DNA from 2 places in the Bacillus sp. J14TS2 genome. Region 2 is predicted to be linked to the other one. Evidence: a T-box and tRNA genes for the amino acid it is inferred to sense, from the RefSeq annotation. Region 2 holds a T-box; the other holds one or more tRNA genes.
What was found. The T-box of region 2 lies ahead of proS (proline--tRNA ligase). A T-box ahead of a tRNA ligase gene usually reads a tRNA of that ligase, here a tRNA-Pro.
Positions count from the first base shown of each region.

Region 1 (16,116 bases), on a different contig from region 2:
GTAATCCTTATTCGCGTAATTTGCGACCTGACTGCGCACCACTTTTGCATCGGTATTGCCTGTATAAAACAAGAACTGTTCAATCTGATGGCTGCCGATATCACAAATAATGCCGCCATACTTCTCCTTTTCAAAAAACCATTCAGGTCGTGACGGTGCGCTCAGTCGATGTGGCGCTAGATTGGTCACTTGAATAACACGCCCAATCGCGCCTTGTTCAATTAACTCTCCGGCAAAAACAGCACTTTCTACATGGAGTCTTTCCGAATAATAGACCATATACTTCTGACCTGTTCGCTCAACTGCTGCCTTGGCATCCTCCAATTGCTCCAAGGTTGTAAAAGGCGTCTTATCCGTAAAATAATCCTTTCCACTATCCATAACACGAATACCAAGGGGCCCACGTTGATTAGGAATCGCTGCCGCTGCCACAAGCTTTACCTCAGGATCCTGGAAAATCTCTTCTTCACTTGTCGCCGCCTGAACATTTGGATAGGCTTCCAAAAACTTTTCAACCTTTTGTGGGTCAGGATCGTATACCCATTTTAAAGTTGCGCCTGCTTCCACTAGTCCATTACACATCCCATAAATATGCCCGTGATCAAGCGCCATCGCTGCCATCACAAATTCTCCTTCTGCAACGACACGATTGGGCTTACCCTTTGGCGCATAGTTCATTCCATCTTTTGACATATAGCTCCCTCCTTTCGCTTTTAATGCGTACCACTAACATCTAAAGTAACATCATCTGCTGACTGTTTACGAAACGTTGATGCGGCAATTTTCTCTTGTAATTTTTCATGATAAAGATCTTCATCGATCGGTAGGTCCACCCAGTCATCTAACCAGCTAGATAAGTATACACCATTTGAAATGGCCAAGCTTTTAATTCCTTCTTCACCTGGGGCTAATAGTTCCGCACCATTTAATATCGCATCCACCCAATTTTCCAAAATCCCTAAATGCTGATTATTTTTGCCACGTACCGGAATCTCCATTTTCCAGCACTCCGGTTCGCCAAAGCCGCCTCTAAACGTTTGATTGAATTCACGCTCAGATTGTCTTAGCCGCCAGAAGGTTAATTTTCCGTTCTCAATCACGAGCTTTCCACGATCACCTGCCACTTCAAAGCGGTTCGTACCAGGCGCTTCCCCTGTTGATGTTACAAATAAGCCTGTTGCTCCATTTTCATATTCAACATAAGCTGTCACATCGTCTTCCACTTCTATATCATGGTACTTTCCAAATCCACAGAACGAGCGAATCCTAGTTGGCATCATTCCGGTAATCCATTGCCATAAATCAAGTTGATGTGGAGACTGATTCAGCATCACACCGCCGCCTTCGCCCTTCCACGTAGCACGCCAGCCACCTGATTCATAATAGCTTTGCGCCCGATACCAATCGGTAATAATCCAGTTAGTTCGCTTAATCTCACCTAGTTCACCAGACTGAATGAGCTCACGCATTTTTTGATAAAGCGGATTTGTCCGTTGATTAAACATCATACTAAACACTTTTCCGCTTTTAGCAGCCGCCTCATTCATTAAGCGAACATTTTTCGTATAAACGCCCGCAGGCTTTTCGCATAGAACATGCCACCCTTTTTCAAAAGCCCTAATCGCTAGTGGTGGGTGCTCGTAATGTGGGGTCGCAATAATCACGCCATCGATCTCAGCTTCAGCAAAAAAATCATCAATCGTTAAAAAGCGTTTGACTCGATCCCCGAATTCTTCTCTGGCTTTAACCATTCGTTCTTCACGCACATCGCACACAGCTGTTAAGATAGCCCCGTCAATTTCACGATTGAACAAGCGTTTGGCGTGATTTGTCCCCATATTTCCCAGTCCAATTATTCCTACTTTTACGTTTGTCATGGTTAAAAGCCTCCCTTTATTTTCCTATTAAACCTGTACACATGATTCTGAATCTAACAACATCATTATTCCGAAAGGGCTGAAAAAAGCACTTCGATTTGCAGTTTAGATTTTTTCCTTCAATTTCATTAAGTTCTCTAAGCTTAAAGCTAGACTATCCAGTGGGTTTCCAGGACAAGAATCTTGTTCCACCGCATACCATTCTACTCCCGATTTCTCACCCCATTGCAAGATTGGAATAAAGTCAATTTTTCCTGTACCAATTTCGGCGAATGTTTCTTGTTCATCATCGGTCATATCCTTCAGATGGATAATTGGCATCCTATTCACATAAGGCTGGATAAAGGACAATGGATCCTGGCCGCCTTTTTTCACCCAATAGAGGTCAACTTCCGCCAAAACCTTGTTTTCTGCAACTGGCTCTAATAAGTATTCAAGCGCTGACATTCCATTTATTTCAGTTGAAAATTCAAAGGCATGATTATGATAGCTAATACGATAATCAGAAACTTGATGAGCCACATCATTTAATTTTTTTCGGACGATTTTATACCCTTCTTCTGTTTGATATTCCGCCGGTAAATATGGACAAACAATATCCTTCGTCCCGTATAAGTCCGCTTCCTTCACAACATTCTCCAAATCATTCTCTAAACGATCTAATGAAATATGCATTCCTGCTGTGCCAAGTTGATTGTCCTTTAGAGCATCCGCAACTTCTTGTGGGTCATAGCCTTGTGGCAAAGCTGAAATCTGTACACCTGCCCAGCCCATCTTTTTAATCTCTTGAAAAACAGGTGTGATTCCCTCCGCTAACTGTTCTCTTACTGTAAATAATTGTGCAGCAAATTTCTTTTCCATCTCTGTCACTCTCCTACTCTATGATTTTAATTTTTGTCTACGATATACAGAAGGTGTCATACCTACCCTTTGCTTGAAAAAACGGCTGAAGTGCGCCTGACTCTCAAAACCTGATTCTGTTGCTATTTCCACTAAGGTTCGATCCGGGTACATTTCAAGGTCAAATTTCACTTGATTTAAACGACATGTCATTACGTAATTCATCACTGTTGTACCCGTTACTTCCTTAAAAATTCTCGATAAATAAAACTTACTTAAATTCAATTCAGATGAAATATCTTCTAAACTTATACTCTTTTTAAAATGTGTCTGAATAAAATGAGCAATTTTTTCAACATGAAGCACCTTTTCGCTTTTCGGCATGGCTAGATGTTGATTTTCTTTTTTACTCAACTTATAAATTTGCATCAAAATCGTTAAGAGTAAAATCTTTAATTCTGCCTCTACTTCCGGCTTCATCATAAATGCGGAGTCTTCATTCATCAGATGATCCATTGTCTTCATCGATTGTAAGATCCGTTCTCTTTCTCCTTCATCTTGGCCGCGAAGCAAACAATTATTCATTTCTTTGAAGGGAGAGAGCAATTCTGGCATCCGCAGTTCCTCAATCACTGGATAAATCCAATCCGGAGAAAAATGCACCACGCTTCGTTCATACAAGGCAAATTTAGATGGATTAGCGCGATGGGCTGTTAAGCCATTCATAATAATAATATCTCCAGGCTGAAGATCATAAATGGAATGATGAATAAGATATTTACAATCCCCTTGATGAAAGAAATACACCTCAAACTGCGCGTGTGAGTGGAACGCAAAGTCCTGTTCTCCAATTGATTTCATTCGGTAATTCGGTCTTAACCATTCTTCCATCTTTCCACCTCTATGTATTCTGAAAGGGCTTACTTTATATACTAATGTTTTTTCAATGTTTTTCATTACCCCTGCATGCTCAAATTCGTACTATTATTGACTCAAATTGCTCTACAAATGTCAAATATGGGTAATTTACCCATCAAAAAAACAGCACATTATTCTGTACTCCATTGAGTAACAAAATAATGTGCTTATTTTTACTTACCGCCGATCACACCACAGACAATGCGATCGCCAGCATTTCCGGCAGGATCGGTCTTATAATCATCTTCTTTTTCATGAATAACAAGGGCACTTCCGTCCTCATCAAGCAAGGAGTTCTCTTCGTCATGCTTTAATGTCACATTTGGAGCCGTGATCATGACATTCACCGTACCATCGTCTTCAATTCCGATATTCGGTAAATCCCCTATGTGAAAACCTTTTGGATTTTCAAAGCCATGTTCTTTTTCACCTGTGTTAAAATGAGCACCTGCGGATGTAAAATCCGGTGCTTCACACACTCCAGTTTCATGAATATGAATCGCCTTTATCCCTGGCTCTACGTCTTTCGCCTGCAAGTGGATTTGTACTCCTTCTACTGTTTCCTTGAGGGCCGCTTTGCCAACTTCCTTTCCTTCAGAATTGATCATCTTTACATCAACATCTGCGTGGCCACTAACAGGAATAGCCTCCTCCTCTACTTGCGGCACCGCCTCTTCTCCACTACTACAAGCAGCTAATGTTATCCCCATAACTAGCAGGACACACAACAATTTTTTCACAGAAAAACCTCCTATTCTTAAAATCATTAGCATGATTGCCATACTGGAGATTTTTAAAACAGGAGGTCTTTCATTATTCTTACTCTACATTATAAATTACTTCCATTTCCCCCGTGTAATTGAAGGATAAATCAGCATTTACTTGGAGCTGCAAATCTTTTGGGATTTGTAGGTAGATAAAACGAACTTGCCTTATCGTGCCCTCAGTAAAGATATTTCTACTTTCTGTAAATTGGGAGAGAACCAAATCTCTTTCCACTGTAATCCCCTTAAATTCAAAAAACTCGCCAACTTCCTCAAGGTTTAATGTATCATCTGATAAGTTAAATTCAATCGACCTGATTTTGTCAGAGAAATCCAATGCTTGATAGATCACACTCGCAATATATTTCCCTTCAATCATGCCATCATTCTCTTGTTTTCTTTCTATAACAATCGGGACAGTTTCCTCCACTGTTTGTTGTAGATTTAACTCATTTCCCTCATATGGCTGCTGCCAAGTTTCTCGAATATACTCAGGATTAATATCAGCAAGCCGCCCATCATAGATCGCCTGTTCAAGCTCCATCGTTTTTTGGTCCAAGTTCTTATCCTGCACCCTTGGAATCTCCTCACTCGTTTTCGGCAAAAATTCATAGATAATGGGTGAGAGAATGAGAGCAGTCGCATAAATGATGATTAGAACTTTTACGATCTTTTTATTTTTAAAAATGCCCCCTTTACCTGTTGCTAGATTTCGGATCAGCTTCCAATACAAAAATCCAATAAGCAAAAGAGGAATAAGCAGTCCCCATAAAAGGATATTTATCATTTCCTCACCTCCAGTTTATTTGAGAGAAGAATAGCTGCCACAAAGAAAATTCCAGAGATGAGTAATACCTTCAACAAAAAGATCCAGAAATGAGTTTCCATCATAATAAAATCAAATACAGCCTTCATCTCTTCATCATAGCCACTTGTCACGGAGGCGATTATTACTCCTACACAGATTACAGGCAGCAAAAAGATAAAACTTCGATGAAATTGTATGATCATACCAAATATATAACCGAGTGCGGCAAACAGGAATCCATATAAGCTAATCGCACCGATAGAGAGGAGAAAATCAAGTGGTGACTGAAATAACTCTCCACCCATCATGACATCATCAGAAAAATAGCCAATGATCCTCACAATAAATCCACATAAGGTCGCAGAGATTCCTCCAATAAGACTAGCTGTTAGTAGAAATAGTACATTCGCCAAATGGCTGCTTAGTCGATTTCCTACAAAGACGTAATCGTCGTATCGAGTTGCTTTAGTGGTCGTAAAAATGGCTAGAGAAAATGTCCATAAGATGGTAAATATAACGACAATATCACCTGAATAATAGTTGAGCTCAACAGAAAGATCTCTACCGTGAAATCCAGATGACCCACTTCCTCCTGACGAAAAGAATATCGCTAAAACTTGTAAAATCACCAAGGTACCAAATGTCGTGAAAAAGGATTTACTTTTAAAAACAAATTGTTTCCAAACAACTTCAGAGAGACTCGTTTCGATTAAAGACATCATCGATCCCTCCCTTATCTCCGTTTGTTAAATAAATACAAAGGTCATTTGCTGACACAGGTGTTACTTCAATTCTTTCCTGCTTGACTGCACGAATCGTGGCTTCTGACCATTTATTCCGGATCACAGCATATCCAAGTCCTGGGCCGATTTCTTTTTCATACACGATTTCTTGTCCTTCAGTCCACCGAGCAATGGCCGACTTTTTCCCTTGAAGACCAATCGCCCATTCCTTCAAGTCAGAAATCGATGAATGCTGCAACACTTTTCCTTCGTGAATCAGCAACACATCCTCTAACAAGTCCTCTATTTCATTCAAATGATGGCTTGAGAGGATAATGGTCCGTGGATGTGCTACATAATCCTTAAGCAATGCCCGATAAAAATCCTTACGTACCGCAGCGTCCATCCCAGTCGTCGGTTCATCGTAAATCGTTAAGGCACATCGAGAAGAAAGTCCAAAAATCATATTGAAGGTACTTCTCATTCCTTTTGAAAGCTGCTCATAATAAGCCGTTTTTGATAAAGAGAAATACTCTAGCAATCGCCTCGCTAATTCAAGATTGAAATTGTCATAAAATCGCTCTCCTTCTTGCAAAATTTCATCCAATTGTAATGAGGGTGGAAAAGTCATTTGATCGTCGATCATAACGCTATTAGCGGAAACAAGTAAGCTGTTAAAAGGTCTGCTAGAAAACACTTTGATCTCGCCGGCAGATTCGTGAGTAAAACCAGCAATCATTTTTAACAGCGTAGTTTTTCCAACTCCGTTTCTACCGATTAGTCCGGTGATTTTCTCTCCTGCTATGGTAAAAGTTACATCCTCTAAGACTGACGTTCTCCCGTAATTTTTCACTAATTTTTTGCATTCAATCACATTCATTTCTGCTCCTCCTCTCCCCTGATGACCGCTTGAACCATCTGTAATAAGTCCTTCTCCTCTACTTCCAATCGCTTTGCTTCTAAAACTAGTTCATGAATAAGCCCCGTTAATGTCTCACTCTTTCGCTTCTTCAATATGGCTTTCTTCGCATTCTTTGTTACAAACATACCGAGTCCACGTTTTTTATATAAAATTTGCTCATCCACTAGCATGTTCAACCCCTTTGCGGCTGTCGCTGGATTAATCGTAAACATCTCTGCTAATTGATATTGTGAGTATACTTTCTCATCACTCTTGAACGTTTCTGCGATGATTTCATTTTCAAGCCATTCCGCAATCTGCACATAAATGGGTTTAGAGCCATCTTGGTGTAATAGCATCCAGGGACCTCCCTTCAAAATTAGTGCATTAGTGTTGTAATGTAGTATATAATATTTCTTATCTCTAGACAAGGAAGATATTGGATTTACTAAAAAAATCTTGCTGGTTATGGTACGATATAGTATATAAGAGGGCATTTTGCTTATCCGATCTTTAAAAAGATCATCTAGAAAGGAAGACCTTCATGAAACAAGATCAAATACTGGATATTCAACTCGTAAAAGAAATGAAAGTCGAGCTCACTCGATTTATGATGGCGTATCAATTCGCTTGTGATGAAATCAATACAAAAATTAATATATTATCAGATGAATTTAATTATCTCCATGACTACAACCCGATTGAACATGTAAAATCGCGGGTGAAGTCTCCTGAAAGTATTTTTAATAAAATAAGGCGAAAAGGATATCCATTTGCCCTCAATACTATTAAGGAGAATGTTCGCGACATTGCAGGGGTGCGGATTACTTGTTCGTTTATTTCAGATATTTATGTTTTAGCTGAGATGTTAGGCAAACAAAAGGATATTACCGTTATAGAATACAAGGATTATATTCAAAATCCCAAGCCCAATGGCTATCAAAGCTTACATCTTATTGTCCAAATTCCAATCTATATGACTGACCGCACAGAGCATACGTATGTCGAAATCCAAATTCGTACAATTGCGATGGACTTTTGGGCAAGCCTTGAACATAAAATTTACTATAAATATGATAAGGAAATTCCAGAACATCTGGCGAAGGAACTGCAGAGCACCGCATTTATTGCGGCAGATCTTGATAAAAAGATGGAGAAATTGCATAAAGAAGTTTCCTCTATCAAAAAGGAAAATGAAGATGATGGCGTATTATCCCGTTTAGAAGAAGACGTCATCACCAATATCCTCCCTAAAGTGCTGGATCAGTATAAAAGAAGTCTTGAAGACGGTTCATAACAATGAATGTTTTGGGATTGTTTTCCAAGGGGCCATCTACTATAATAAGAGCTAGTATCACGATTATCGGGATGTAGCTCAGCTTGGTAGAGCACTAGCATGGGGTGCTAGGGGTCGCAGGTTCAATTCCTGTCATCCCGATCACAAAGCTGTACTTTTAGATTGACATTTGTTACCATACTTCTAGCAGATAAAGTGAAACTTCATTCAGTGGGGGTTTTTACTGCCAGTTAATTCGGGATAAAGATATAGGATATCCTCTGAAGTGTGGGAAACATGAGGTCTTAGACGATTTTCATGAAGAACTGCATTTCTTTGAAAATGCAGTTCTTTTTATGTGTTTTGAGTCAATTTCATAATTATGGATCAAGAGATAAAACACGAACGTTATGGTGATTCAAATACTTATTGTAAACTTCACACCAGTTGATTGGAGCGGAAATCAACATTGTTCGGATTTTAATACTGAATTTTCTATTATGAAATTGATTCGTATTGAAAAAAGAATGGCATTTTTTATAGAAAAAACTAGATAACGATCACTTACGCCATGGCCTTCTATGATTTTTAAATTCATCTAGGAGTTGAGCAAAATGAAAGATACTTGGGGGCTTATCAATACTGGACATCAAGATGCAGCAATCAATATGGCATTGGATGAATGTCTCCTCCTTTGGCATAGCCAAGATCTGATTCCACCTGTTCTTCGTTTCTATGGTTGGTCAAAGCCCACTCTATCCATTGGTCATTTTCAAAAGGAAAGAACAATTCATTTTCCCGGTATTGAACAACACGGGTGCCAATTTGTCCGTCGTCTAACTGGAGGAAGTGCTGTGCTACATGATGATGAATGTACTTACAGCCTTGTTGTTTCTGAACGAAAACCCTATATAGAAGATTCGATTCGGAAAGCCTATCATGCATTGGCCCAAGGGATCTTTGCAGGATTTAAAGAATTAGGCATCCAAGCACAGTTTTCTATGCCTGAAGATCATTTTATAGAGGAACGGTCTGCTGTTTGTTTTGAAAGACCATCCGATTATGAAATGCTTGTCGATGGGAAGAAAATATCTGGCCATGCTCAGACAAGAAAAATGGGCGTTTTGATGCAACATGGTTCCTTACCTTTTACAATCGATCAAGACATGCTCTTTGATTTATTCGCCTTTTCAACAGAAGAGATGCGTGCCCGAAAAAGAAAGGCTTTTGCAAATAAGGCCATCTCTATGAATGAAGCGAGCAGAAGAAACATTACATACGATCAGGCAGTTGCTGCGTTTACAAAGGGATTCGAAACTGGATTGGACTTACAGTTTACCCCATTTGAACTCAGTGACTCCCAATGGGAAGAAGTACGGGCTCTAGCAGAATCAAAGTATCGTTCAGATGACTGGAATCTAAAATTTCAAAAGAAGGTGCAGGCATAATGGCAATCGATAAACAAGAATATATTAGAAAACCAGAATGGTTGAAAACAAAAATTAATACGAATGAATCTTATATGGGCTTAAAAAAGTTAATGCGCGGTCAACGTTTAAATACAGTCTGTGAAGAAGCGCGTTGTCCTAATATTCATGAGTGCTGGAGTGAGAGAAAAACAGCTACCTTTATGATCCTTGGAGATACATGCACAAGGGGATGCCGTTTTTGTGCAGTCAAAACGGGACTTCCAAATGAGCTAGATTGGGGCGAGCCAGAAAGAGTTGCCGATTCCGTAGAAATTATGGGCTTAAAGCATGTCGTGGTTACAGCGGTTGCCCGTGATGACTTAAATGATGGTGGAGCTGCTGTATTTGCCGAAACCGTTAGAGCGATCCGCCGGAAGAATCCTGGATGTACAATTGAAATCTTACCATCTGACATGAAGGGAGACTATGAAAGTCTTCACACCTTAATGTCCAGTGAACCAGAAATTTTCAACCATAATATCGAAACCGTGGAGCGCTTAACACCAAAGGTTCGTGCGAAAGCAACCTATCGTCGCTCACTCCAACTTTTACAGCGAGTAAAAGAAATCGCCCCAAAAACACCCACAAAATCAAGCATCATGGTGGGGCTTGGTGAAACCAAAGAAGAAATCATTCAAGCCATGGATGATCTTCGTGCTCACAATGTCGATATTATGACAATTGGCCAATACCTACAACCAACGAAAAAGCATCTAAATGTCGTTCGTTATTATCATCCTGACGAATTCGCTGAATTAAAGGAAATTGCTCTTTCCAAAGGCTTTAGCCATTGTGAATCCGGCCCACTTGTCCGCTCATCCTATCACGCAGATGAGCAAGTAGGTCAAGCCGCTGCTCAACGCCGCATCAACTATATGAAAGGCGTTGAAGAACAAGAAGAACAAGAAGTCGATTTTAATTTTTAATAGAAGAAATAGCGTTGCGCACTCATGGCGCAACGCTATTTTGACTTGCATCTTGCGTGGCGCAAGGTATGAAATTCTAAGCGCCAAAGCCGAACAACGCATTAAAGTATATGTAGAAATAAGAGTTCGGCAAAATCCCGAGAGGACCATGAAAAACGATGTATACTTCCGGTGTTGAGTATATGCGCCTTACTGGTTCGTTTTTTTGTAAAAGCCTAGCTTCTATTTCTTTTTCCCCATTTAAAATGCTATTTTCTCATTCAAAATGGATTCGGCCAAAGCAATATCTTTTATAAAATCCGTATATTCTTCACCATCTTCTATACACCAGCATACTCCCATAACCGTTTCCACATATAGGCATTGTCTTATAATCTTTTCAGGAATATGAAGTTCTTTTTCAAAAAAATGGATGATATGGTTTATTTTTTTGTATGTTGCTTCATCTTTTTCATCATCAAATTCATTTAATATAAAACGGGAAACATCAAAGACGGGATCACCTATTACACCTTTAGGATCGATGATTACATACTCACTATCCTTACCAAGGAGAATATTATCGTGATGAAAGTCTCCGTGAAGCAGTACCTTTTGCGAATACAAAGCAGAGAGCGATGAACATATCTCTCTTGCCTTTTTCATATGCCCATATAACTCTTGACAATCATTGCGTCTACTCATATAGTCTGTTATCCGATCGACCCACTCTATATAAGTCGGATATATGTCCTCCTGAGTGGGGGGAATATGTAATCCTTTATATAAAGAACAAAAAATAGCCAGTCTTTTATCGAGAGACTTCTCAGCCCTTAGTGGTTGCCCAGGCTGCACACGCTCTTCAAGAATGACGCCATTCTTAATATCATCTTTAAATACCCTACAAAATCTCTTGCCGTTATATTCAGACAGAGTATAAAATTCTTTAAATATCTCCCCGAAAGATGGATTGCCTATTTTAAGTACGGCATTTCCAAGGTTATCCGAATAACATTTAAAAACTAAGTTTGCAGAATATGAAGGAATGAATTGAAATGAGGTTAAATTCCACTTATCAGCATAAACTTCAATATCTCTCAAAACTTTATTGTGGAAATCCTCTCCAAAACGATTAATTATTTCTTCAGTCTCATTTTTTTTGAAACGAAAAGGGCTATCCATTCTAGTAAACCTCCCATTGATAAACTTCGATCTTTCTTAAATAATACCTGCTCCTTATCTACTATTTAATTAAAAAATCCGCTAGATATCCTCCTCTAGCGGATTTTTTTATGATTTCACTCTTAATCAAACATTTGATTAAATGTTTATTAAGCCTTTCTTACTAGACTAATGGAAAAAGAAAGACCAAGCCCAATTATAAAAGTGAAGATGCTGATGACAAGGGTTGTCCCACTTGCCATACCTGGATAGATAACAAATACGGAACCGACAATCATGCCAATAATGACCGCATATGTCATATGTGAAGAACGGGAGAGTAGATATTGGATCCCTTTACTACTCACCACAAAACCAACGATTACCCCAGCTCCAATCGTAATAATCAAGGGAATATTAAAAGTCGAAAGCGCATTGATCGCTGTTGAATACACACCTAATAACAGCAGAACAAAGGAGCCGCTAATTCCTGGCAAGAGCATCGCCATACTCGCTAACCACCCTGAAAAAAATAACCCGATCGTAGTAGACATGTTTAGTGTCGTAATGGGATCAACATCTTCTTGCGTTTTGAAAAATCCCAAGGAAGCAAGAAGTATCCCCATGATGACTAAAACAATATAATGCTTAGCTGAAAAGTTCTTTTTCACTTCTGCTTGTTTCATCAGATAAGGTAAAACACCCAACACAAGCCCCATGAAAAGAAACTGCGTGGGCTCTTTATGCTCCGACAGTAAATAATCGATCCCCTTACTGAGGACAATTATTGCTGTTCCCATTCCAAGTGCAAGCGGGAGCAAAAAGCCAATATGCTTTTTCCAATCTCGGCTAAAAAAACCGCTAATCGCTGATAATAACCGATCATAGATTCCAAGAACGAAAGCAACCGTCCCTCCGCTCACACCTGGTATTAAATCCGTTGTTCCCATAAGAAAGCCGCGAAATATATTTTTCCACTCCATCAATTTTAGAATCTCCTCTATTAAAATTCATACGCTTTATTATAGCATAGAGAGAAAAATTTTATTATACGAGAGTATTTTGTCTCTATACGACAGTATTTTTCATTATACGACAGTATTTTCCTGCATATGACAGTATCTCAATTTGAATCTGACTTTTTATCGATCTTTTTCTAATCGTGTGATAGAATAACAGCAATATCAAATGGAGGTGTTGTTGCCATTAATGTTAAATTTCCAGCAGAATCACTAGCACTTCAGGGATTAAAAGCAACATTAAATCGGTTATCTACAGATCATCCTCAGTATTCACTCATTTTCAGTAAATACCAGTCGAAAAAGGCAGGTATAGCTGGAGAGAAAAGAGTGGAGCAGATCTTCCGAACCCATTCTTTCCAGATGGAACATCGCATTTTCCACGATTTGTCTCTTCATACAAGTGCTAAATTCCAATTAGATACAACCTTTCTCACACAAGCCTTTGCCGTAATTTTTGAAGTGAAGAATATATCAGGAATTTTAACTTTCAAGGAAAATCCTCCGCAATTAATTCGCGAAAAATTTAGCGGCAAAGTAGATAGCTTTGAGAGCCCTGCCACCCAATTAGAACGGAATATGGCTTTACTCCGGGAATGGTTCCACCAGCAAAACATCCATCTCCCAGTTCTTGGTGTTATCGTTTTGGCTTATCCAAAGCAAATAGTCAAAGTGCCACCCCAAAATATAAAAATATTATTTCCTAATTTAATCCCACCCTATATTCATACTCTCTCGCATTATCAAAAAAAACTTGATATCCATATGCTTGATCTTCTAACGAACAAACTTTTAAAAAGCCATCAAGAGTATATTCCTCCACCTATTTGCGAAAACTACTCCATCCCAAAAGAGGATATTCAAACTGGCGTCATTTGTCCAACCTGCAAGTATATCGGCATGAACAAGATACCTCGGTCTTGGCATTGTCCTCAGTGCCGGAAAAATAATCCTTTGGCTCATATTCAAACCATACGCGAATGGTTTCTCATCATGGAGAAAGCGATAAAGAATCGAGATTGTCGAGCATTTTTACAAATTGATAACTTGAACACAGCCTCACGCATCTTAAAAAATATGAATCTAAATGCCACTGGTACATTTAAAGATCGAAGCTATCAAATGGATTTTTTGCATTAAGCTACCCCATTTTATACGAGAGTATTCTACTTTTATACGCGAGTATTTTCTATTATCCGAGAGTATTTTCTACTATGCGACAGTATTTCAACTTTATCCGAGAGTATTTTTTCTATTGAACATGCCTGCATTCTTATTTATGAGCTTGTTCATCCATTTGATAAGCTCCAGCATCTTCTCCATAATATTTGTCATATCGTTGTTTGAACTTACCAAAAAAGTGGGCGACAATTACTTTTAAGATTGCATAACCAGGAATACCAAGAATTACACCAACAACCCCAAATAAATTTCCTCCGACAAGTAATATGAACATGATGGTAATCGGATGAATTTTCATCGTATGCCCCATAATATTAGGTGAAATAAAGTGACCCTCCAAAAACTGAACTGCTGCCCATACGATTGCTAGCTTTACAAGCATAAATGGGGAGTCCACTAAAGCGATAATAATGGCTGGAGAAACAGCAATCATTGGTCCAAGGTAAGGAACAACACTTGTTACAGCAGCTACAATGGCTAATGTGATTGCATAATCCAAACCAATGATCAAATAGCCAATGTACAATAGGATACCGATACAAGTAGCAACGATAATTTGGCCACGTATATAAGACCCTACTTGTACATCTATATTTTTAAGGACCTGATCCGCATCATCTCTATATTTTGGTGGAATCAACTGCAAGTAATAGGTCTTGAATTTTGCGCTGTCCTTTAATAGGAAGAACAGAACAAACGGAAAGGTAAACAGTGCAACAAACACATGTGTCAGTGTGCTGGCTATGCTCAAGATACCTTCGTAAGCACCACCTAAATATCCACTGATTTTATTTGGCAAATCACTTAAGGTTGTTGTAACCCATTTGTATCCTTCATCATAATAAGGACCAATAAAGGAATGGTCGACCCAATCATTTATTTCTTCTCCCATCTGCTTCAAATAGATTGGAATGTCGACAATCAAATCATTAATCTGTTTTTCTATGGATGGGGCGACGAGGAAAACAAGACCGGTTATTAGTCCGCCGATCCCCAAAATAATAATGATAATTCCCCATATCCGCTTAATATGTAGTCTTTCTAGGAGATTGACAATCGGATTCATTATATAGTAAGCAATAAAGGCAAGAATAATCGGCGCTCCAATTGTTGATAATATGACAATCACCGGGTGGAAAATAAAGGAAATCTTATTGTAAATAAAAATAGTAATTCCAATGAAGATTAAGATAACCAAAGCGAAAATAAGATCGCGTCCGCCTAGGAATCTAATAAAACGGGTAGGCTGCTTCATAGGATGCACTCCTTTATAAGTTATTCTTTAATAATACAACCGCTTGATCAGATGGAACTTAGCATCCTTCCAGATCCATCGATGTAACGTTTAACTGTTCAAGGATACTCTTAGATGGATTTGCGAAGTTAGCTTCATTAAGCTCACATTTACCAAATTGTGATTTCGGAAAAGTACATTCTTAAAAATCGCTTATTTTCAAGTAAACACACGATAAACTTTACTTGCTTGGCTAAAAGTTTTTAGCCATTGTTATGATCATCTAGCCTAGGAATATGATTCATTATCTCACTCATTGTGAAGAAAATACAAGTGATATTTGGGGAAGTAACCGGTTCGTCCTGCTGAAAAAATATTAATCAGGACGTTTGGAGTGGGGGACCTATTGCCCGCCTGCCAATTCATAGTGATGTCACCATTTAGTGAAGCAAAGTGTTCACCTTCAGCAAGTCGGAACAGGGATGTTTCCTTCTTACGACTCTCCCATTCTACTTAGAGTAAAAAACACTCCTGGCCAAATTCCGACCAGGAGTGACTCATTAAGCCCACAGCCACTTCCAAATTTCTTTTGGTGTGGCATTTTTTCCATACATAAGGATACCCATTTTGAATATTTTTCCGGCTGCTTTCATTGCTAACCAAATAAATACAAATAGCACGACAATCGCAATGATGATTTCAAGCCACGGCCACTCTTCCAGCATAGCAAGACGAATTAATAGAACACCTGGTGTGGTAATCGGAATATAGGTCATCACTTTGGCAACCAAACCACTTGGATCCATTAAAATTGGCCCCATAAATATAAACGGAAGGAATGGCAACATCATCACAATTCCTTGAAAGTTACTTGTAGAGCTCATGTCTTCGACCGTTGCTCCCATCCCGACAAAAATAGCCGCGAATAAGAGGTAGCCGGCTAAAGCGATAAGCAAGAGCAGCGCCAATTCTGGTACAAATAAGTATTCTAGGATCGGAAAGTCAATCTTCCATAAAGCGATAGGAAGAAGAAATGCTAG
Region 1 is NZ_BORE01000007.1:42,087-58,202, forward strand. It holds gene KI375_RS11880 (Gfo/Idh/MocA family protein) at 1-693, opposite strand, end outside; gene KI375_RS11885 (Gfo/Idh/MocA family protein) at 714-1,877, opposite strand; gene KI375_RS11890 (sugar phosphate isomerase/epimerase family protein) at 1,983-2,738, opposite strand; gene KI375_RS11895 (AraC family transcriptional regulator) at 2,757-3,608, opposite strand; gene KI375_RS11900 (superoxide dismutase family protein) at 3,809-4,375, opposite strand; gene KI375_RS11905 (hypothetical protein) at 4,455-5,186, opposite strand; gene KI375_RS11910 (hypothetical protein) at 5,183-5,926, opposite strand; gene KI375_RS11915 (ATP-binding cassette domain-containing protein) at 5,898-6,809, opposite strand; gene KI375_RS11920 (GntR family transcriptional regulator) at 6,806-7,189, opposite strand; gene KI375_RS11925 (GTP pyrophosphokinase) at 7,375-8,127, shown strand; tRNA gene KI375_RS11930 (tRNA-Pro) at 8,195-8,268, shown strand; gene KI375_RS11935 (lipoate--protein ligase family protein) at 8,721-9,554, shown strand; gene lipA (lipoyl synthase) at 9,554-10,501, shown strand; gene KI375_RS11945 (aminoglycoside phosphotransferase family protein) at 10,742-11,662, opposite strand; gene KI375_RS11950 (DUF368 domain-containing protein) at 11,812-12,624, opposite strand; gene KI375_RS11955 (nuclease-related domain-containing protein) at 12,973-13,800, shown strand; gene KI375_RS11960 (AI-2E family transporter) at 13,934-15,097, opposite strand; gene KI375_RS11965 (ABC transporter permease) at 15,637-16,116, opposite strand, start outside.
Region 1: it has a tRNA-Pro gene. The T-box ahead of proS (proline--tRNA ligase) is inferred to sense a tRNA for this amino acid. The anticodon was not compared.

Region 2 (16,116 bases):
TAGAAGAGGTAGTTGCGGCTGTAACAAGTCATGCGGCCGATTGGTTAAAGAGACCAGAGCTGGGGCGAATCCAAGTAGGGGATACGGCTAACTTGACCATTTTTACAGTCGAGGACGGATCAATAGAATTGATAGATTCCCAAGGAGAAAAACGTATTGGTGAAAAGAAAATCAATGCAAAAGGAGTGGTAATACGTGACGAATTCATTAAATGTTAAATATGGTTTAAAACGCGTTATTAATGCAAGTGGAAGAATGAGTATTCTTGGCGTTTCTGCACCAACTGATACCGTTATGGAGGCAATGAAAAAAGGTGGACAAAACTATGTAGAAATCGATGATTTAGTAAATAAAGCCGGTGATTATATTGCTGATATCCTGGGTTCAGAGGCAGCTGTAATTGTCAATTCTGCATCCAGTGGGATCGCACTTTCTGTTGCAGCACTCGTCACGAAAGGCAATCGCCGGAAAAGTGAACGACTCCATCAAGATCCGATCGATCAAAATGAAGTGATTATGTTAAAAGGCCATAATGTTCAATATGGAGCACCTGTTGAAACAATGGTTTATTTAGGTGGAGGAAAGCTTATGGAAGTAGGCTATGCCAATGAGGGGAAAGCTGAACATATTGAATCGGCAATCGGAGAACACACAGCGGCTATCCTCTATGTAAAATCCCATCATGCCGTTCAGAAAAATATGATCTCTGTTGAGGAAGCATGGGAAGTGGCCCAGCGAAATCAAATTCCACTGATTGTCGATGCTGCGGCAGAGGAAGATTTACAGAAATATATTCGCTATTCTGACCTTGCGATTTATAGTGGCTCTAAGGCAATAGAAGGACCAACTTCAGGAATCGTGGGAGGAAGAAGAGAATATATTGAATGGCTGAAAGTACAATTACATTGTATTGGGCGCAGTATGAAAGTGGGAAAAGAAGCGAGCTTTGGCTTACTGCAAGCCTTAGATGAATATGGGGAGAAGAAAGATACAAGTGAACAAGAAAGAGAAGTTTTACAAGTATTAATGCCTTTGACCGAAATAGATGGAGTCAATGTGACAATTGTTCAAGATGAAGCGGGAAGAGCAATCTTTCGTGCTCGTATTCATATTGATGAAAAACAAACAAACAAAAGTGCGGACGAAGTAAACATTGCTCTGAAAGAAGGAGAGATCGCGATTTATACGCGGGATTATGGTGTGAAACAAGGCTTCTTTGATATTGATCCACGTCCTTTGCAGGGTGATGATATTGATGTAATCGAGCAGCAATTACGTACTATTATAGGAGGGAAATAATATGACCAATATGACAAAACGACTCTATAAAGGACGCGTAGGATTAAATGTCCTTGCAAATAGTGTAGGAAATGCGCAAGAAATTTTTACAGCGGCAGAAGGATATGCGCTGATTGGAGTGCTCTCCAAAGACTATTCAAGTGTTGAAGAAGCGGTAACGGCAATGAAAAAATACGGGGAAGAAATTGAAGATGCTGTCTCCATTGGTCTAGGTGCTGGTGATAGCCGCCAATCCACTGTTGTGGCTGAAATTGCCAAGCATTATCCCGGGACACATATTAATCAAGTCTTTCCAAGTGTGGGTGCGACTCGAGCGAATCTTGGTGAGAAAGATAGCTGGATTAATAGTTTGGTTTCTCCGACTGGAAAAGTTGGCTATGTCAATATTTCAACTGGACCGATTAGTGGTGAGGCGGTAGAAAATGCGATTGTACCCGTTAAAGCAGCGATTGCACTTGTTCGTGACATGGGCGGGAATGCTTTGAAATATTTTCCGATGAAAGGATTAAGTTGTGAGGAAGAATATCGTGCTGTCGCCAAAGCGTGTGGAGAAGAACAATTTGCATTAGAGCCTACGGGGGGAATTGACAAAGCGAATTTTGCAGCGATTTTGCGGATTGCGCTTGAAGCCGATGTTCCGATTGTCATTCCGCATGTGTATTCTTCCATTATCGATAAAAATACAGGCGAAACAAAAATTGCAGATGTTCGTGAGTTATTAGCAATTGTTAAAGGATTGGTGGATACTAGAGCATAAGTAGAAGGAAAGGTCGTGTTTTCATCCGTGAATATATCCCGGAAAAAGGGACCGTTATATTTACAAATACGTGATACTATGAGAGATCGAATCTTACATGGTGTTTACCCGAAGCAAATGAACATTCCCTCGGAAACGGAATTGGAAAATGAATTTGCTGTAAGTAAAATTACGATCCGCAAAGCAATCGAAGAGCTTGTTCAAGAGGGATATCTTGAAAAGAAAAGTGGGAAGGGCACCAAAGTGATTCGAAACACATTAGCATCCAAATTATCAACTGGCAAACGATTTACAGAATTTCTAGTTGAAGAAGGCTATAAAATTCATAAAAAAGTATTAAAAACAGAGCTTGAACACAATCTTCAGGAGCAAGAGATTGCAAAACAATTAGGGGATTCATGTCTTTATATTGAGCGGCTATACCAGCTAGACGGTGCTCCTTATATTCATTTTAGCCATTACTTATCGAATCAACTTAAGAAACTGGAACTATCCGAGGTTTATGATCATTCTCTATATCAACTTATTACAGAACGAGGGATGTATTTAACTAAATTCCAAGATCAATTTGCTGTTGCCCCTGCCCCAGAATATGTGGAGAAACATTTAGGTGTAGAAAAAGGAACTTCTTTATTAAAGAGAATGCGCTATTCATTTGATGATCAAGGAAATCTGATTGAATACAGTGTAGGGTATTATAACACTGAGGAGCATCATTATATTGTGAATTATGATGGATAAGTTTGTAAATCATGTCTATAAAAAAATGGCAATAAAGCGAGACTGCTGGTGTATTGAAATTATTGTGAAAAGATAAATTTTAAGATATTTAGTAGAGATGATTACTTTGCAGTCTATTAAATCATGTTATAATAAATCAGAATACTATTTTGATAGCGCTGTAAATTAAATCTATTGGTTGGAGGTGCAGGGGATGAAATCCTGTTGTCAAGTCCAAGACCGTAATGGTGAAAAAGTACATTCGACCAATACGGAGATAAAAGAAAAAATTGACTTTTCTAAAGAAAATATGGTCCTTATTGAGGGTGGAGAATTTTTAATGGGGACGGAAGATAAAGAAGGTTTTCCGGCTGATGGTGAAGGGCCGATAAGAAAGGTTCAGCTTGATCCATTTTATATGGACCAATATGCTGTAACAAATGAGCAGTTTGAACAATTTGTAGATGAGACGGGGTATGTGACAGAGGCTGAGCAATTTGGCTGGTCATTCGTTTTTCATTTATTTTTATCAGAAGAAACGTTACAGCAAATATCTCAACGGCCTGTAGGAGTTCCATGGTGGGTTCCTGTAGAAGGGGCTTACTGGCGGCATCCAGAGGGAGCAGATTCAACTATTCAAGACCGAATGAATCACCCTGTTTCCCATATTTCATGGAATGATGCGGAAGCCTACTGCAAATGGAGCGGAAAACGACTGCCAACAGAGGCGGAATGGGAATACGCGGCCCGTGGTGGACTCACTCAAAAGAAATATCCATGGGGGGATGAGCTAATCCTCAATGGCAAGCATCAATGTAATATCTGGCAAGGGAAATTTCCTGTGAAAAACACCAAAGCAGATGGATATATCGGGACTTGCCCAGTGAATAGCTTTTCTCCTAATGGTTATGGATTATATAATATAGTTGGGAATGTATGGGAATGGTGTAACGATTGGTTTAGCCCCCAATATCATTTAGATTCTATTACACATAATCCCACAGGCCCCACTACAGGGACCAATAAGTCCATGCGTGGCGGTTCGTACCTTTGTCACAAGTCCTATTGTAATCGTTATAGAGTCGCCGCCAGGAGCTCTAACACCCCTGACAGCTCCACTGGAAATATCGGTTTCCGATGCGTAGGAGACGTAAACTAACTTTGCTGTGAATATTTAAAAATGAACCTTCAGAGAATGTGTTTGAGCAAGCACAGATTCTGAAGGTTCGTTGTGTTGAGGGAACTCCTTATAAAATTGAATATACAAATGTATAAGTAAAACTTGACACTCCTCAAATATAAAGTACTATCATGTTAATAGCATATAAAGTGAATGGGTTTACACGGTTTTAGATGAGGAGCAGGAGGGGAAAGGGAGATGCGGGATTTTTTAAGCGATAAAAGTGAAAAAAATCAATTTAAAAAGCTTCTGTATAAGTATATTCATAGACAAGGAAGAACATCAAAGGCTGAGTTACTAAAGGAATTTCATGTCCCGAATACAACGATGACGCGGATGTTGGCGGAATTGACAGATCGGAATTTAATTCACCAAGCGGGATTTGGACAACCAACAGGGGGAAGGCCGCCAATATTATATGAAAGCGTTCCAAATGCAGGCTATTTGATCGGCGTAGAAATTGCTCGTACAGATGTGAGGGTGATGCTCCTAAACCTTCATTTTGAAATTATAGATAAGGATCGTTTTCCATTCTTGAAGCAACATACTCCTCAAGTGACAATTGCAAGTATTATCGATATGATTGATTCCCTTATGAACCGTCACCAAATTTTCTCTCTATTAGGAATTGGGATTGGCGCTGTCGGACCGATTGATCGAGAAAATGGTGTCATACTGAATCCTGAATCCTTTCCAGCTGAAGGTTGGAAGGATGTCCAGATTGGAGAAATTTTACATAAAAGGTTTTCGGTTCCTGTTATCTTAAATAATGGGGCCAATACGGGGGCCTTAGCAGAATATTATATCCGCAATGATCATGAAGAAAATATTTTATATTGCATCAGCGGTTATGGTATTCGTTGTGGCTATATTCAAGAAGGCCGCTTATTTAATCAGGAGCAAGGGGATGCCACTTCCTATGAACATATTATCATTGAAGCAGATGGCAGGGACTGCACTTGTGGAAGTAAAGGGTGTTTAAAAGCTTATGTTTCTTTCGAAGCAATGCTGAACCGTTTGGCATCTAAAGGGAGACCTTCAACAATCGATGATTTGTTCAACAGTAAAGAAGCATTAGTGAGAGAAATCATCATGGAATCCGCTCATTATTACGGTATTGGAATTGCTAATATGATCCAGGTATTACACCCGGACACCGTGGTATTACACGGGACATTAATGTACCATGATGCAAAGTACTATGATAAAGTTTTTCAATCCATACAAAAGCATATTGGTTCTCGCCTTAATGGCATCACGATTCGTAAAGGAGTACATGGTGAAAATGCCACAAGCATTGGCGCAGCTATCCAAGTATTTGACCATTTTTTTGAATGAACGAACATCATTATTTTTAAAAAGTAGGATTAATGTGTCTTACTTTTTATTTTTTAACCACTTTAGTCCATTTTGGTATAAAGTATGTTACAATATAGATAACATACGAGAAATACAGAAAGCTGGGAGAAATTTGAAGAATTGGAGATTACTTTTACAATTATTTTGGACTTTTCTTAAAATAGGGCCGATTACATTTGGCGGCGGTTATGCGATGATTCCCATGATTGAACGTGAAGTGGTTGATAAAAGAAAATGGGTGAAAATGGAAGAAGTCTCCGATATGTTTGCACTTGCAGGGACGGCTCCTGGAGCAATTGCAGTAAATGCGGCGACTTTTATTGGACATAAAATTGCTGGAGTGCTTGGGGCAATTGTTGCGATGATCGGTGTGCTTTTGCCAACCTTTCTAATTGTGATGCTATTAAATTTAATTTTTCTTTCGATAAAGGGGAACCCACATGTTGACGCAGCTTTTCAAGGAATTCGAGCAGCGGTTGTGGCCTTAATTGCTTATGCGGCGATTAAAATTGCAAAGACGTCTATTCTAGATGCACCAACTTTTATTTTAATGGTTTTCATGGTTGTGATGATGCTTGTTTTTCATTGGCATCCGATCCTTGTCATTGTTAGTGGTGCCTTACTGGGTATTCTAATCGTAAAGATTAAGGAAGTACTCCATATGCGTCCTCGTCATGATAATAGACCCCCTATTAAAAAACATAATGAAAAAATGAGCTCATAAGGGGAGAAAGAATATGGTGTTACTAGAATTATTTCTTGTTTTTCTTGTAATTGGTGCAGTTTCATTTGGTGGCGGTTATGCGATGATTCCAGTGATTGGAACAGAGGTTACAAGCAGGGGATGGCTGACAACCGCGGAATATACAGATATTGTGGCACTTGCAGGCATGACACCAGGATCGATTGCCTCCAATAGCGCCACTGCAGTTGGTTATCAGGTTGCAGGATTGCCAGGTGCAATTGTCTCTTCTATTGCGATTACTCTGCCTTCCGTGCTAATTGTTCTAATCATTGCGCTATTTTTTTATAAATTAAATCAAAACAAGTGGGTCCAATCTGCTTTCTATGGATTGCGCCCTATTGTGACGAGCCTAATTATCTATGCAGCTATCCATTTTGCAATATCAAATGGTGTGATCGGATTACAGATATCATGGCATATGGTGACCTTGTTCCTAATTTTCATCGCTTCTTTAGTTGCCTTGGCATATTTTAAAATCCATCCAACTGTGGTTATCATTTTTGCGGGAATTATTGGAGTCGTGGTGTTTTAGTAAGATGATTAAAAGGAACCAAACTAAAAATACGAGGCTGGGACAAAACTAAAAAATCGAGTTATAAAACTGAACAATGTATTACCTTAGCGGAGGAAATATATGTAGACTCCAGCGGGAGGAAAGGCATCGGTGAGATCCCGGAGTGCGTAGCACGAGGAAGCTCACCAGCCGCCCGCGGAAAGCGAAGTATATTTCCGGAGCGGGGATATGCATCATATTAGTTCGGTTTTTTCTTTGGTGAAAACACTTTTGTCCCAGCCTCGTTTATAAATTCAATAAACTAGGGCTAAACACCATTCTCCTCAGTATTTCAAGGCACTACAATCTATCATTTCAAGAATATGTAACGAGCTAATCCTCCAATTATTTAATAAATAACTGATGCATATGATTGTTACCATAAAACGGAAAATTACAATTATTAAATAAAACCACGTCCCTTTTTCTAATTTTGTTGATGCGGCAAAGATGTTGGCCAAGAACAGTCATATGATTAGACTAACATTTTGTAAAAAACTCACTTTGGATGCGCTTTCCTTTATTGTCCCCTTATTGTTCCAACATCTGATCTCCCATTACTACAATTGGGTATTATTCCCTATCTTTAACAAAGGTTGCTATAAAGGCTCCTAATAATTTTACTTCTTCATTTGTTAGCTTTTTAGCATCGTTCATTAATTGGATGGTATGTGGAGATAATTCAGATAGATCTCCAAAAAAGTCACCTATGCTAATCTCTAGAGCACTGCAAATGGCTTTCAGTGTGTCAATTGAAGGTTGAGTTTTTCCTTTTTCAATATCAGATAAATAAGGTTGTGAAATAAATGCATTTCTTGCTAGTTCCGTTGCTTTGAGTTTTTTTGATTCTCGCAAATTTCGAATTCGTTTTCCAATATTCATAGTAATTATCACCTATCCTAATTATATAATCTGAGTTGTATGGAAAGAGAGAAACAATAAGGGTGAAAAATAGTAATTAGCTATAAAAATATTGACTTTATAGCCAATAGTTATATAATAGAGGTTAAATCGGGATAGCTACAGAGATTGATTAATATTGAATAGTAAAAGTTAATTTTTTTGCTGGTATGGGGGAGTGAGCTGAGAAAACTCTAAATTAAAAGAAGTTCTCTCCAGATAACTGGTAATGACAACATGATGTATCAATCAGCATTGAAGGAGGTGAACCATAAACTAAAGTGACATGGAGTAGAAAAATCGGCCTGTTGCGTTGTTAAGAAGACTTGGTTAGGAGGATGAGAATGCTAAAGGGGATTAATCAATGGTGTTATCCAGAACAGACCTCATTAGAGAAAGTGTTCGAATATAGCAGAGATGCTGGTTTTCATGCTGTGGAACTAAACCTTTATGAAGCTGATGGAGTCGGACTAACAGTAGAGACAACGAAGGAAGAAGCGTTAAAAATTAAAGCGATTGCAGAGAAATACCGAATAAAGCTTAGAAGCTTATCGACGTCATTACTATGGAAAATGTCTCTTTGTTCGCCTGATGAGCAAATTCGGCAACAAGGTATAAGAGTAGTAGAAAAGATGCTTGAAATTGCGGGTTATATAGGAATGGATACGATTCTCGTGGTTCCCGGCGCAGTTTCTGAGCAGGTTTCCTATGAAGAATGCTACAAAAGAAGTCAAGTCTCCATTAGGGAGATCATCCCAACTGCGGAAAAATATGGTGTGAAAATAGGCATAGAAAATGTGTGGAATAAATTCCTGTTATCTCCACTTGAAATGGCCAGATATATAGATGATTTCGAATCAGATTATGTTGGGGCCTATTTTGACGTTGGGAATGTTTTACAGTTTGGTTATCCGGAACAATGGATACGCTTACTTGGGAGGCGGATATTCAAGGTACATGTGAAAGATTTTAATACAGCTGTAGGGAATGGAGCAGGATTTGTTCCTTTATTAGCTGGTGATGTCAACTGGAGAGCAGTAATAGCTGCATTGAGGGAATTGGGATATGAGGATACTTTAACTGCCGAATTATCTCCCTATTCATTCTGCCCCCATACATTGGCGGATGATACAGCACAGCATTTAGATATTATTTTAAAAAAGTGAGGCGCATTTGAAATGGCAAAAGTTCGTGTTGGATTTGTAGGAGTTGGCGGTATTGCTAATGCTCATTTAAATAATATTTCTCAAAATGAAGATGCTGAAATTGTTGCGGTTTGTGATATTGCGGAAGAAGCAGCTATCAGGCAAGGCGAAAAGTATAAAGCCACAGTCTATACAGACATTGATCAAATGTTGGAAAAGGAAAATATGGATGCTCTATTTATTTGCGTCCCACCATTTGCGCATGGAGATATTGAGGAAAAAGCTGCACAAAAAGGAATTCATTTATTAGTAGAAAAACCGGTAGAATTGGATTTTAAGAGGGCAAAAGAAAAGGCAGAAATCATCGCTCAGTCAGGTGTGATAAACGCATCTGGATATTGTCTCCGTTATCTAGATACTGTGCAAATTGCGAAAGATTATTTACAGGACAAGCAAGTCGCTATGGTGCGTGGACATTACTTAACCTCGTTGGTTCCGACACCTTGGTATCGACTCAAGAATAAGTCGGGCGGGCAATTGGTTGAGCAAGCGACTCATATTCTTGATCTAATGAGTTATCTGTGTGGGGATATAAAACAAATACAAGCCCATATGTCCTTGCAAGTTATGAATGGTATTGAAGAAATGGATATACCAGATGTGACATCCGTAAATGTTCGCTTTGAAACTGGTGCAGTTGGTCATTTAGATAGTTCCATTACTCAACATGATCATAGAATGGGCCTAGAAATTTTGGGACGTAATTTCCGACTTGAGATAGAGGGGACTAGCTTATCTATTTATGAAAAAGAGAGAACGACTACGTATACATCAAAGGTTGATTTTTATGATGTACAAGATCGCGAATTTATTAAAGCGATACAAACAAACAATCAGGAACTCGTTCTTGCTTCTTACCAGGACGGTGTAGAAACTTTAAGCAAAAGTCTTGCGGCAAATGTAGCAAATGAACAAGGAAGTATCGTTACAATGGAAGAGTTTTATAAGGGGTAGATTGTTTTGTAACTCAAGTTCATAGTTCGCCATTATTTTTGAAAGAGGTGACATCGAATTGGCTATTCATTCAGAAGTTTCGCCTAATAAAAAGTTTCAAACAAGGCAAACAAAGAAAAAGTTTTTTACTTCTAAAGATTTGGCAGGATATGTATTTTCTGCACCACTTGTAATAGGGGTTTTGGTATTTGCGATTTATCCTATGGTAGGTGCTTTAATATTAAGTTTTCAAAAATCATCTACCAGCTTTGGTGGGGATTGGGTTGGCTTAGCTAATTATAAGAGCGTTTTCACAGACTCGATATTTTGGAAATCTTTATATAATACTCTGTATATGGGCGTAATATCTGTCATTCTAGGTGTATCTCTATCCTTTATTCTGGCAACATTGATCTATAATGTTCCATGGGTAAGATGGAGGAATTTCTTTAAAGGGGTTTATTTTCTACCCAATGTAGTGTCTCTTGTTGCCACTAGTATATTGTTTCAGTTTTTATTCAATTCGGGCAGTGAAGGATTGCTAAACTATGTTTTAGGACTTATTGGAGTGGAATCAGTCGGATGGTTTACTAATCCAAGTGTTTCAAGATTTAGTATTGTGTTAATGACATTATGGGGAATGCTTGGCTATAACACTATTATTTTCTTAGCGGCACTAACAAGTGTTCCGAGAGATTTATACGAAGCCGCTGAAGTAGATGGGGCCAATTGGTTTAAAAAATGGTATTACATTACGATACCTTACCTAAAACCTATCATTCTTTTCATGGTCATTATGAGTACAATAGGTGCGATGAAAAGGTTTACGGAAGTATGGTTGATTGGTGGTACGGGAGGAAACCCTGCCGGCTCTTTAATGACAGTCGTTTTATATATTTATCGTAACGCCTTCTCAGCTAGTCAAATGGGAATTGCAACAGCCGCATCCTATATCTTGTTTATGTTTATTCTTATTTTGACTGTCATCATGTTGTATTTGAATCGGAAGAATAATTTTGAATAGAGAGGGGTGGAGGTTTTGAGTAATCCAGTCGGTATGCCCAATGTACATGTTGGAGATCAAAACTTTAAATACAACTCAAAGAAAAGGACGAAACTAGTAAGTAATATAATCATTTCAAGTATTCTTCTAATAGGGTCCGTTATAATGATTATCCCATTTGTCTGGATGCTATTGACCAGCTTTGATTGGGGAGCTAGATTAAGTATTCCCTACCCACCCAGATTTTGGCCAAAGGAATTTTCATTTAAAACGTACCAACTTGCATTTACAAATATGCCAATGATCAAATATATGATTAACTCTTTGATCATTTCAATTGGAGTTATTTTTGTTAGTTTAATGTCAGCGCTTTTATCGGGTTATGCCATCTCCAAGCTAAAATTTAAAGGATCGATGGTGGTGCTTGTATTAGCGTTAAGTACGATGATGATTCCTTTCGAAATGACAATGATTCCTCAATATTTACTTTTTGCAAAAATTCACTTATTAGATACGTATTGGGCTTTTTTTTTACCGGCTCTTAACTATGCATTCGGTACTTTTTTAGCAAAGGCGTTCATTGATCAAACTCCTTCTAGTTTACGAGAAGCGGCGATTATAGATGGGGCGGGAGAATTTAAAGTATTTTTTAGTGTTTTTCTTCCATTATGTATTCCGATTGTAGCTACCATGGCGATCCTGCAATTTTTAGCTGTATGGAATGATTTACTATGGCCATTACTTGCCTTAAAAACACCGGATAAATATACTATTCAGCTTGGTTTAGCTATGTTCCGTGTTAATAAAACAGCGCCATTGCCGTCCATCATCATGGCAGCAACAACCGTTAGTTTAATTCCTGTTGTGACATTATATTTATTTCTTCAACGCTATATCGTAGAAAGCATCGCGTTGTCTGGTGTGAAGCAATAAATGAAATGATGTAATTCGTTTAGCCAAAAAGTATATTAAAATGGGAGGTCTTCTAAATGAAGAAAATCTTTTCAATATTAATCACTACACTGTTAGTTGCTGCTTTAGCCGCCTGTTCTTCCTCGACTAAGGGAGGAAAGGATACAAGCAATATTGAAGTAGTTTCTGATATGGAAGGAACAGTCCGCGTATCAGTGGCTGGATGGCCGCTTGAAGATGGAATTGATCCTATTACCGGGAAAGAAACAATCGGTTTTGAAGAATATTTAAAAAATGAATTTGAACCAAGATACCCTAATATCGAATTGGAAATATACCAAGTCCCTTGGGATAATGCCCAAGCCAAACAAACAGCTATGTTACAATCGAAAGATGTGGACCTTATTTATTCAGGAGGAGCCTTTGGAGCCCAATGGATGGAGCAAGGTTTACTTAGAGGGATTGAAGATTTAATTGAAGATGATTCCGAATTTGATGAAAGTATCTACCTTGCAGGAATATGGGAAAATTCCTATAGTACGGTTAGTTATGATGGAGAGCGATTTGGTCTTCCATCTGTATTAGGAAAACGCGTTACTGTATATGATAAACAACTTTTTGAAGAGTGGGGAGTGGAACCATTATCGGAAAATCCATCTCCAGAGGAAATATTGGAGAAAGCACAACAAATGACAGGGGAGAATCCAGTAACCGGCGAAAAAAATTATGGGCTGTATTTTAGTGGAAAATCCCTAAATGCTTCTACCTTTGTAGCACTCACACATGCCTTTGGAGCAGAAGGTGCAACGGGATCCTTAGATGATTTGAAGAACATCGAATGGAAATTGGATACACCCGAAATGGTGAAAGTAATGGAATGGCTTGCTAAAGCTTCTCAATATCCCCCAATCGATTTTTTAAATGAAAAAGGAAATGAAAATTTCGGAACAGAAATGAATAATATAGGCATTGCCCTTGATGATGCTGGTGGCCCAATAATGGGAGAATACTTGGCAAATGATAATAAAGAAATATTAGACCGTTATGAAGCAGTATTGAATTTAGGTCCGAATGGGGAAGGATGGGTAGCGATGGACCCATTTGTTATGGCTAAAGATGCACAAGATGTAGAAGCAGCTTGGGAAGTAATGAAGTTTCTAACTGGGTATGAAACCCAAAAATGGAATTATGATAACTATTCAGCAACTCCAACCTTAGCTGATGCTGACTTTGTTCCCAAAGAAGATAAGTTTTCGCAAAAAGCGATGGAGATTGCAGACGTTTCACCTTCAGTTCTGATGGATGAAGCAAACCCATTCTTTAGTAGTGAGATTGTTCCAGCTATAAACGGATTCATCAGTAATGCAGCTAATGGAAAAACACCGGATATTGAAAAATTTCTAAGCGATTTACAAAAACGTGCAGAAAAATGGTCGGCCAATCAATAACAAAATTCGTTAAAGATTGAATCAAAACGAAAAGATGGGGCTGTCCAATAAGTCGTCAACAACGAAAAAAGAAGGAAGAATTCTCCTTCTTTTTTATGAGTAAATGCTAAGAGAATCGCCAAAAAAGGTACATTTCGTCGGGAATAGCATTAGCTGAAGGACCCCATAGCTCACGAATTTGCGAGGAGGCTAAGGCGCCCGCGGCAAGGAAGGCTTTTGGCGATTTTCGGCTTTTGGGACAGTTCCATCTCTTGTATTTGCATTCTTTGGCTGGAAAAGCCATAATTTAATATTCTGTAGTTCAGTAAATTTAAGTTATCTGTTATAATATATTCATTTATATATGATAAAAAACAGTGATAAGGATTAGTATAATTTGCTATCTTTTTTAGAGAGGAAATGGGTGGTGCGAATTTCCAAGATACAAATTAGAACCTGCCTTGGAGTTCGCCGATGTGTGCGGTTTTGGCCGTTATCCAATTGAGTGTGCATGTTTTTGTTGATCAATGTAAATAAAGGTGGTACCACCGGTCCCCGGTCCTTTTTGGATGGGGGCCTTTTTGTGGTTTCACAAAAAAATTAGAGGTGTAGAAGATGGGAAAAAAGAATAATAAGCAATTTGTAGAAAAGATTACAGCGATGGAAGAGGATTTTGCGCAATGGTATACAGATGTTGTGAAACAGGCCAATCTCATCGATTATGGGCCAGTTCGTGGAACGATGATTATTAAACCAGATGGATTTGCAATTTGGGAACGCATTCGTGATGAGTTAGACAGACAAATAAAAGCGACAGGTCATGCAAATGTCTCTTTTCCTTTATTTATTCCAGAGAGCCTGCTGCAAAAGGAAAAAGATCATGTAGAGGGATTTGCGCCTGAGGTGGCCTGGGTTACACATGGTGGTGAAAATGAATTAAGTGAACGATTGGTTGTGCGCCCAACCTCTGAGGCTCTGTTTTGTGAATATTATTCAAAAAATATTCATTCTTATCGTGATTTGCCTATGCTCTATAATCAATGGAGTAATGTAGTACGCTGGGAAAAAACGACACGTCCTTTTTTGCGGTCATTGGAATTTTTATGGCAGGAAGGACACACAGCACATGCAACATATGAGAAGGCCGCGGAAGAAACAACAAGAATGTTGAATGTTTATACAGATGTGCTTGAAAACTATCTAGCCATTCCCGTTCTCCGTGGTCGAAAAACTGAAAAGGAAAAGTTTGCTGGTGCTGATTATACACTCACGATTGAAAGTATGATGCATGATGGGAAAGCCTTGCAATCGGGTACTTCTCATCATTTTGGCTCAGGTTTTGCTAAAGCCTTTGATATCACTTATTTGGATGAAAAGGGGGAAAGCCGATTTGTCTATCAAACCTCTTGGGGAATTACTACCCGTTTGATTGGTGCACTAATCATGGTTCATGGCGATAATCGCGGTTTGGTTTTACCGCCAAAAATTGCTCCAACACAAGCGATTATTATTCCCATTGCTCAACATAAAGAAGGAGTTCTAGATCAAGCCTATGCCTTGCATGATCAATTAAAAGGTTTTGTTCGCGTAGGAATGGATGCAAGTGAAAAGTCGCCAGGCTGGAAATTTAACGAATGTGAAATGAAGGGGATTCCTGTCCGAATTGAAATGGGACCAAAAGATATTGAAAAAAATCAAGTTGTCCTTGTTCGGCGTGATACGGGAGAAAAGGAATTTGTCAATTTAGCTGATTTAGAAGCCCGTTTACCGATCTTAATGGAGGAAATTCAAGAGAACCTCTTTAATCGTGCACTTCTCCTTCGTGAGGAGAAAACATCCATTGCTACGACAATGGAGGAATTTAAACATATTCTTGAAAAAAATCCTGGTTTCATTAAAGCAATGTGGTGTGGAGATCGTGATTGTGAAGAGAGAATAAAAGAAGAAACCCAGGCTACATCAAGGTGTATCCCTTTTGAACAAGAGAAAGTGGCAGATAATTGTATATGCTGTGGGAAAGAAGCAAAAGAAATGGTCTATTGGGCGAAAGCATATTAAAGGATTTAGCAGTTTTTGCATACAGGCAGGTTTTTTGATGGCAAAAGATCACTAGGGTTGAAACTCCACAATGAAAAGATGAAGGGGGGAAATCTCTCCTTTCATCCTTTCATTAAAGATATGCTTTTCTCAAATCTCCGATTCTAATTGCGTTAGCAATGTAAGCACAAGCTCTGAATAGTTTAGGACTTGCTCAAATGCCTTTTGCGATGCTGATAGATCACCCTGTTCATATAATGAAACGGCTTGTTTGGCATAATAGTGGACGGCTTTATGAGGCTTCTCTAATTGCTTAAAGGCAGGCATGTCCTTCACTTTTGAAGATAAATCTCCATAGTACCATTGGCCAAGTCGGCATGTTTCGTGTGATGTCACTTGCTGGGAATTAAGTGTTTCTAATCCTAGCAGCATATTATAGATCTTCCATTTCCAAAGAAGGTGATCTGTTTTTGCCACCTTAATGACGTCTTTTGAATTTAAACGAATATTTGTTGAAAAAAAAGTGTTTCGATATTCTTCCATTTGTCTACTTAAATCAAAAATAACTTTAGCCGTCTGATTCGCAATGGCTTGTGAACTCTTGCTTAAATCAAAAATAATCGAGTTGCGTTGTGCAATTTCATCAACAGCTGACGTTTGTTCCTCTGACATTGCTGCGATTTGTGATGTCGCTTGATTAATTCCTTGCATGGCGAACACGATCTTGTTTAGTGCTTCATCCGCCACTTTGGCCCCCGTTACGCTTTTCTTAATCAAAGCCTCTGTATTGTTCATTTGTTTCGTTACGAGGGTTGAGACATGTTGTAATGATTGCATATGCTCCGCTATTTGTAATGTTTGTTCCTTTGTATGCTCTGCTAGCTTCCTTACTTCATTCGCTACTACAGCAAATCCTTTTCCATTTTCTCCTGCCCGTGCAGCCTCGATACTTGCATTTAAGGCGAGCAAGTTGGTTTGATCTGTGATTTGCTTGATCACTTCAACAATTTCATGCGTTTTCTCAATCTCGTGGTTAAGCTGATCGACTTGATGTACCACCTGATTATAGACTTGCCCCACTTGTTC
Region 2 is NZ_BORE01000003.1:28,523-44,638, forward strand. It holds gene KI375_RS05085 (amidohydrolase/deacetylase family metallohydrolase) at 1-218, shown strand, start outside; gene KI375_RS05090 (DgaE family pyridoxal phosphate-dependent ammonia lyase) at 196-1,299, shown strand; gene dagF (2-dehydro-3-deoxy-phosphogluconate aldolase) at 1,301-2,056, shown strand; gene KI375_RS05100 (GntR family transcriptional regulator) at 2,072-2,797, shown strand; gene KI375_RS05105 (formylglycine-generating enzyme family protein) at 2,991-3,935, shown strand; gene KI375_RS05110 (ROK family transcriptional regulator) at 4,155-5,294, shown strand; gene KI375_RS05115 (chromate transporter) at 5,428-6,039, shown strand; gene KI375_RS05120 (chromate transporter) at 6,053-6,592, shown strand; gene KI375_RS05125 (helix-turn-helix domain-containing protein) at 7,187-7,495, opposite strand; gene KI375_RS05130 (sugar phosphate isomerase/epimerase family protein) at 7,858-8,679, shown strand; gene KI375_RS05135 (Gfo/Idh/MocA family protein) at 8,692-9,672, shown strand; gene KI375_RS05140 (carbohydrate ABC transporter permease) at 9,731-10,675, shown strand; gene KI375_RS05145 (carbohydrate ABC transporter permease) at 10,709-11,587, shown strand; gene KI375_RS05150 (extracellular solute-binding protein) at 11,644-13,014, shown strand; T-box leader at 13,362-13,560, shown strand; gene proS (proline--tRNA ligase) at 13,609-15,051, shown strand; gene KI375_RS05160 (methyl-accepting chemotaxis protein) at 15,181-16,116, opposite strand, start outside.